Regions from separate parts of the Saccharothrix australiensis genome, predicted to be linked through region 1. Evidence: riboswitches for the same ligand, from Rfam matches in the RefSeq annotation. Region 1 holds a riboswitch; the other holds the start of a gene.
What was found. A riboswitch is a leader RNA that binds a small molecule or an ion and turns the genes downstream of it on or off. The one in region 1 is predicted to bind cobalamin.
Positions count from the first base shown of each region.

Region 2: another riboswitch for cobalamin. It lies ahead of C8E97_RS18445 (prenyltransferase/squalene oxidase repeat-containing protein); the one in region 1 lies ahead of cobN (cobaltochelatase subunit CobN).

Region 1 covers NZ_RBXO01000001.1:2,776,655-2,780,227, reverse strand. The annotation lists gene cobN (cobaltochelatase subunit CobN) at 1-2,326, opposite strand, end outside; cobalamin riboswitch at 2,363-2,496, opposite strand; gene C8E97_RS12890 (hypothetical protein) at 2,504-3,511, shown strand; gene C8E97_RS12885 (precorrin-8X methylmutase) at 3,508-3,573, shown strand, end outside.
Region 2 covers NZ_RBXO01000001.1:4,277,036-4,280,608, reverse strand. The annotation lists gene C8E97_RS18450 (hypothetical protein) at 1-364, opposite strand, end outside; gene C8E97_RS18445 (prenyltransferase/squalene oxidase repeat-containing protein) at 361-1,650, opposite strand; cobalamin riboswitch at 1,741-1,879, opposite strand; gene C8E97_RS18440 (cytochrome P450) at 1,957-3,222, shown strand; gene C8E97_RS18435 (DMT family transporter) at 3,469-3,573, shown strand, end outside.

The sequences.
Region 1 (3,573 bases):
CGACCGCCGGGTCCCAGTCGGCCTCCTCCATCGCCTGCACCAGCGCCCGCGCCCGCGCCTCCACGGCGTCGGTGGACGCGCGGGTGTCGTCGGCGAGGCCCAGCGCCTCCCGCAGCCCCGGCAGCGCGGCGACCTGGCCCGCCCAGACCTGCTTGGCCTGGAGGATCGACAGGACGAGGTTGACGCGCGTCTCGCCGGTCGGGGCCTCGCCGAGCACGTGCAGGCCGTCGCGGATCTGCACGTCCTTGACCTCGCACAGCCAGCCGTCGACGTGCAGGATCAGCTCGTCGAACTCGGCGTCGTGCGGCCGGTCGGAGATGCCCAGGTCGTGGTCGAGCTTCGCGGCCTGGATCAGCGTCCAGATCTGCGCCCGGATGGCGGGCAGCTTGGCCGGGTCCATCGCGGCGATGTTGCCGTGCTCGTCCAGCAGCTGCTCCAGGCGCGCGATGTCGCCGTAGCTGTCGGCGCGGGCCATCGGCGGCACCAGGTGGTCGACCAGGGTGGCGTGCGCGCGGCGCTTGGCCTGCGTGCCCTCGCCCGGATCGTTGACCAGGAACGGGTAGATCAGCGGCAGGTCGCCCAGCGCCGCGTCCGGGCCGCAGCCCGCCGACATGCCGACCGTCTTGCCGGGCAGCCACTCCAGGTTGCCGTGCTTGCCGACGTGCACCACGGCGTCCGCGCCGAACTCGGCCTCCAGCCACCGGTACGCGGCCAGGTAGTGGTGGCTCGGCGGCAGGTCGGGGTCGTGGTAGATCGCGATCGGGTTCTCACCGAAGCCGCGCGGCGGCTGGACCATCACGACGACGTTGCCCGACCGCAGCGCGGCCAGCACGATCTCGCCGTCGGGGTCCTTCGAGCGGTCCACGAACAGCTCGCCGGGAGCCTCGCCCCAGTGCTGCTCCATGTCGGCGCGGGCGTCCTCGGGCAGCGTCCGGTACCACTCGCGGTACCGGGCGGCGGGCAGGCGGACGGGGTTGCCCTGGAGCTGCTCCTCGGTCAGCCAGTCGGCGTCCTGGCCGCCCGCCGCGATCAGCGCGTGGATCAGGGCGTCACCGTCCAGGTTCGCCACGCCGGGCAGGTCGTCGCCGATGTCGTAACCGTTGTCCCGCAGGGCCTTGAGCAGCCGCACGACGCTGGCGGGGGTGTCCAGGCCGACCGCGTTGCCGATGCGGGAGTGCTTGGTCGGGTACGCCGAGAGCATCACCGCGACCCGGCGCTCGGCGGGCGGGATGTGCCGCAGCCTGCCGTGCCGGACGGCGATGCCGGCGACGCGCAGCGCGCGTTCCGGGTCGGCCACGTAGACCGTGAGCCCGTCCTCGTCGATCTCCTTGAAGGAGAACGGGACCGTGATGATGCGGCCGTCGAACTCGGGGATCGCGACCTGCGTCGCGGTGTCCAGCGGGGAGAGGCCGTCGTCGTTCTCGTCCCACGCCGCGCGGCTGCTGGTGAGGCAGAGCCCTTGCAGGATCGGGATGTCGAGCGCGGCGAGCGCGCCCACGTCCCACGCGTCGTCGTCGCCGCCCGCCGAGGCGGTGGCGGGGTTCGTGCCGCCCGCCGCCAGCACGGTCACGACCAGCGCGTCGGCCTTGGCCAGCTCGGCGAGCAGTTCCGGCTCCGCCGTGCGCAGCGACGCGCAGTACACCGGCAGCGGACGCCCGCCCTTGGCCTCGATCGCGTCGCACAGGGCGTGCACGAACGCGGTGTTGCCGGCGACGTGGTGCGCCCGGTAGTACAGGACGGCGATCACGGGGCCTTCACCGCGGTCGGAGCCGCCCGCGGTGCGACCGCCGGTGGTGGCGCTCCCGGTGGTGTCGCTGTCGGTGGTGTCGCTGTCGGTGGTGCGGTCGTCGCCGGAACGGCCGCCGTCCGCGCGGGTGGCGTCGGACCGGTCGGCCCGCGCCGGGCGTTCCAGGACGCCCCACGTCGGCGCGGGCCGCGGGGGCGCGAACCCGAAGCCGGTCAGCAGGACCGTGTCCGACAGGAACTTATGCAGCTCGGCGAGGTTCGCCGGACCGCCGTGCGCCAGGTAGGCGTGCGCCTCCGCGCAGACGCCGCCCGGCACCGTCGACAGCTCCATCAGCGGCGCGTCGGGGTTCTGCTCACCGCCCAGCACCACCACCGGACGGGGACCGGCCAGCAGCAGGTCCAGCCCCTCCTCCCACATCCGCCGCCCGCCCAGGATGCGCACGACCACCAGGTCGACGCCCTCCAGCAGGTCGGGCAGGTCGTCCGCGGCGAGCCGGGCGGGGTTGCCCAGCCGGAAGTCGGCGCCGCTGGAACGGGCGGACAGCAGGTCGGTGTCGGAGGTCGACAACAGCAGGATCACGTGCGGGCTCCATCCCTCGGGGGTCCTCGCCCCAGGTCGTAGGGGACGGCGGGCGGAGTTCCTGACTTCCGGGCTCGCACCCGGTGACAGTGGCGGGACCGCGCCGGATTCGCACCGGCTTCCTCCTGTTGCTTCGCCGTTCGGATCTCACCCTAACGGGCCGTTAGCATCCAGCCCATGCCCCAGGACCGTGAACGCCCCGACGCCTGCCCCGGCGCGGTCGACGTGCACCGGGCCGCCGACGGCGGGCTGGCCCGCGTCCGGGTGCCCGGCGGCACCCTGTCGGCGGACCGGTTCGACGCGCTGCGCAGCGCCGCGCTGGACCTCGGCGACGGGTGGCTCGAACTGACCTCGCGGGCGAACGTGCAGATCAGGGGCCTGGCACCGGGCGCGGAGCACGAGCTGGGCGCGCGACTGCGCGACGCCGGGCTGCTGCCCTCGCTGACCCACGAGCGGGTGCGCAACATCGTCGCCGCGCCGCTGGAGGACAACCAGGACCTGGTCGACGCGCTCGACCGGGCGCTGTGTCGGGTTCCCGAACTGGCCGACCTGCCGGGCCGCTTCCTGGTCACGGTGGGTGCGGCGGTGAGCGGCCTGGGCGGTGACGTCGGGCTCGTCGGCGACGCGTTGTTCCTGGCCGGCCGGGACAGCGGGCTCCGCGTGGCGGACCCGGTGGCCGCCGTGGTCGAGGCCGCGCGGCTGTTCCAGCGGTCGCGCGGCACCGCGTGGCGGCTGTCCGAAGTGGACGGCGGTGTGCGGAAGATCACGGCCGCCCTGGGCGTGCCAGGACCGGATGCCGTTGCCCCGGCTGTGATCCCGGTCGCACCGGGCCCGGTCGGCGACCGGGTGGTGGCGGGCGTGCCGCTGGGCAGGCTCGACGCGCGGCTGCTCGCGGGCGTGCCGGTGCGGCTCACGCCGTGGCGGAGCCTGGTGGTGCCGGCGGGCGCGGACACGTCCGGCCTGTTCACCGACCCCGGCTCGCCGTGGCACGGGGTCAGCGCGTGCACCGGGCGGCCCGGCTGCGCGAAGTCGCTCGCGGACGTCCGGGCGGACGCGGCGAGGTGGATCGGCACGCCGCACACCGGCCCGGTGCACTGGTCGGGCTGCGCGCGGCGGTGTGGTCGCCCGGCGGGCGACGTGGTGGAGTTCGTCGCGACCGGCGACGGGTACGAGGAGATCAGGTGACCAGCTACATCAAGGACGGCGCGGAGATCTACCGCCGCTCGTTCGCCACCATCCGCGCCGAG
Region 2 (3,573 bases), 1.5 Mb from region 1:
ACGCGCCGGACGTGCTGTAGGCCCAGGTGCCGCCCGGCTGGGCGTGCCAGTACGACCAGTACGCCGTCACCGGGGCGCCGTTGCACGGGTTGGGCAGCGCGTTGATCCGGCACACGAATCCGGGCTGCCGGGGCAGGAAGGCGTAGCTGAACCCGGCGCCGGTCAGCGCCGCGAGACCGGTCGCGGGGTCGCCGGGCGCGCACGCGGTCTGCACCGCACCGCCCAGGGCGGTGAAGTCGACCACCACGGTCACGCCGCTCGTGCCGGGGCACGGCGCGGCCTGCGCGGCGGGCGACACCGCCACCAGCGCGCCACCGGTGGCGGCCAGCACCGCCAGGGCCGACCAGAGCTTGCGGATCGTCACTGCTCCTCCTTCACCGTCGTGTACCGCTTGCGCCCCAACGCCATCGCCAGCGCACCGGCCAGCACCAGCAGCACGCCGAGCAGCAGCGCCGGACCGGTGGCGACGCCGGTGCGGGCCAGCTCACCGGCGGAGCCGGCGGCCGGCGCGGCGGGCGTGGTGTCCGAAGTGGACGGAGCGGGCTCTTCCGTCGTCGTGGTGGTCGTCGTGGTCGTCGTGGTGGTGGTCGTGCAGTCGAGCACGGGCGCGGCGGGCTTGTCGCCCGCCGAGGAGATCTCCGCGAGGCCCACCCCGGACAGGCCCAGGACGGCCTGCGTGGTGGCGCGGACGGCGTTGCCCGGCTTGAAGCCGGCGCCGTCGTAGGCGATCGCGCCCGCCGTCCGGTCGTCGCCGCACCCGACCTGGAGGCCGGTGAGGTGGGCGACGGCCCGGTCCGCGGCGGCGGTGCGCCCGCCCACGCGCAGCGCCTGCGCGGCCAGCCCGGTGCTGTTGGCGTTGCTCGTGGTCCCCTGGTCGCCGGGCAGCCCGTTGTCGCGGAACCCGCCGTCGTCCGCCTGCTGGGTCACCAGCCAGTCCAGGCCCTCGGTGGCGGTGGCGGTGCGGCCCGCGGCGAGCAGCGCCTGCACGGCCATCGCGGTGGCGTCGACCTGCGACGTGCAGGTCGGCTGCTCGAACTTCAGCGGGAACCCGCCGTCCGGGCAGGCGCTGTTCGCCAGGAAGTCCACGGCCACGCCCGGCGCGGCGTCGTGCCGCTCCAGGGCGATCACCGCGATGGACTGCGTGAAGCTGTTGGTGTAGTCGGTCGGGGGCGTCGTCCGGTCGGTGAACCGGCCGGACGGTGCCTGCAGGGCGGTCAGCCCGGCGATCAGGTCGACGCCGCCGAAGTCCGTCGGGTCCCCGCCCTGGGCCAGGACGGCGAGCGCGAGCTTGGCGTGCGCGCCGGCGTACCGGGAGCCCTGGTCGTCGGTGACGTAGCCGCCGATGACCTCGGGCTTCCCGAGCCACGCGAGCGCCTTGCGCGCGTTGTCCTGCGCGACGCCCGCCGCGTCGAACGCGAGCAGCGCGTCGATGGTCAGGCCCTGGTCGGGGTAGGTGTCCGTCCCGATGACGGTCTCGAACCGCTCGCCGTCGACCAGTTGCCGGGCCAGCCAGCCGGCGGCGGCCGCCACGGGCTCCCGAGTGGTGACGGGCTCGGTGGTGACGGGCTCGGCGGCGGCGGGCGCGGCGGCGAGGACCGGCGCTGCGACGAGGGCGGACAGTGCGAGTGCTGCGGTCCGTCTCAACGGCATGGTGCGGCCTTTCCGGGCGCGAGGGGCGCGGACCCCGGACAGCCGTCGCCGACCTCCCCCGGACTCCGCACCGTGGACCTCGACGGTGTCAGGAGCTGTGCACGCACGGCGGGTGTTCGGGCTCGTCCACGTGGGACCTACCGTTGCGGGTCAGCGCCGGATTCCGACCGGCTTCCCCCGTTTCATGCGCGATTGCCGATCGTCTGTCACCGGCCACGCGCTGTCAATCCGCCTGTGGCGCGATGCTGTTCGCTCGTACGTACGGTTACCGTCGTTCGAATCAACCTGGGGAAGAGGGGTGTTGGGATGGCGACTCTGGCGTCTGTGCGCGACGGATTGGTGGCGTGGGTCGCACGGCGTTCGGTGACGCGGTGGGTCATGGGCAGGATCGGTTCGAGGGCGTTGTCGCTGCTCCCGGACCGTGCGCTGGTCCCGTTGAAGCGGGATGGGGTCGTGCCGGCCGCCGAGTTGGGGCGGATGAGCGAGGCCGGCCCGGTGCACCGGTTGCCGGTGCCGTTCGGCGTGCGCGTGTGGTTGGTCACGGGCCAGGCCGAGGCGAGGAAAGTGCTTTCCGACACAGAAGCGTTCAGTAATGATTACGCGCGGCTCGGCGCGGCGGTCGGGCGGATCGAGCAGACCCCCGGTGGTCTCGGGTTCGCCGACCCGCCGGACCACACGCGCCTGCGCAAGCTGCTGACGCCGGAGTTCACCATGCGCCGGATGTCGCGCCTGGTGCCGCGCATCGACGAGATCGTCACCGAGCGCCTGGACGCGATGGCCGCCGTCGACGGACCGGTGGACCTGGTGAAGGAGTTCGCGCTGCCGATCCCCTCGCTGACGATCTGCGAGCTGCTCGGCGTGCCCTACGAGGACCGCGCCCGGTTCCAGGAGCTGGCGGCGGCGCGGTTCGACCTGTTCGGCGGCGCGAACTCGGCGCTGGGCGCGATCTCCGAGTCGCTGAAGTACATGGAGAAGATCGTCCGCAAGGAGCGCCGCTCGCCCGGTGACGGCCTGCTCGGCATGATCATCCGCGAGCACGGCGACGCGGTCGGCGACGAGGAGCTGGCCGGCCTGGCCGACGGTGTCCTGACCGGGGGGTTCGACACCACCGCGAGCATGCTGGCGCTGGGCGCGATCGTCCTGATCACCGACCCGGCGGCGCGGTCGGCGATGCGCGACGACGACCAGGCCGTCGCGCCGCTGGTCGAGGAGCTGCTGCGCCACCTCAGCGTCGTGCAGGTGGCGTTCCCCCGGTTCGCCAAGCACGACCTGGAGATCGGCGGCGCGCGGATCGCCGAGGGCGACGTGGTCGTGGTGTCGCTGAGCGCCGCGAACCGGGAGGGCCTGGACCGGCTCGACTTCGACGCGGCGCGCAAGGTCTCGCAGCACCTGGCGTTCGGGTACGGCGCGCACCGGTGCGTCGGCGCGGAACTGGCGCGGATGGAGCTGCGGGCCGCCTACCCGGCGCTGCTGCGGCGGTTCCCGAACCTGCGGCTCGCCGACGAACGGCCGACGTTCCGGACGGCGTCGATCGTGCACGGCGTGGACTCGCTGATGGTGCACACGCGCTGACCGGCGCGCGACGCCGGCCCGCCCGCCGGGGAGGCCCGCCGACACGACTCGGCGCGCCTCCCCGGCGCGTGGGCGGGGGAGCGGAGCGTCCCCGGTGCGCCCGGTGGGCACCGGGTCGTCAGGGCGCGGCCCCGGTGCGCCCGGCGGGGAAGCGGAGTCGCCGGCTTCCGATCATTAAGTAGCGCTTAACGCGGTCCCACCGGTCTTAACTTTTCTTGAAGCCCGTCCTGCGGCACCGTGGACACCATGACGACCCGATCAGCGGCGCGGATGGGAGTGCTGGCGCTCCTGTGGGGCTCGGGCTTCCTGTGGATCAAGCTCGCGCTGACGGGGCTGACGCCCGCCCAGATC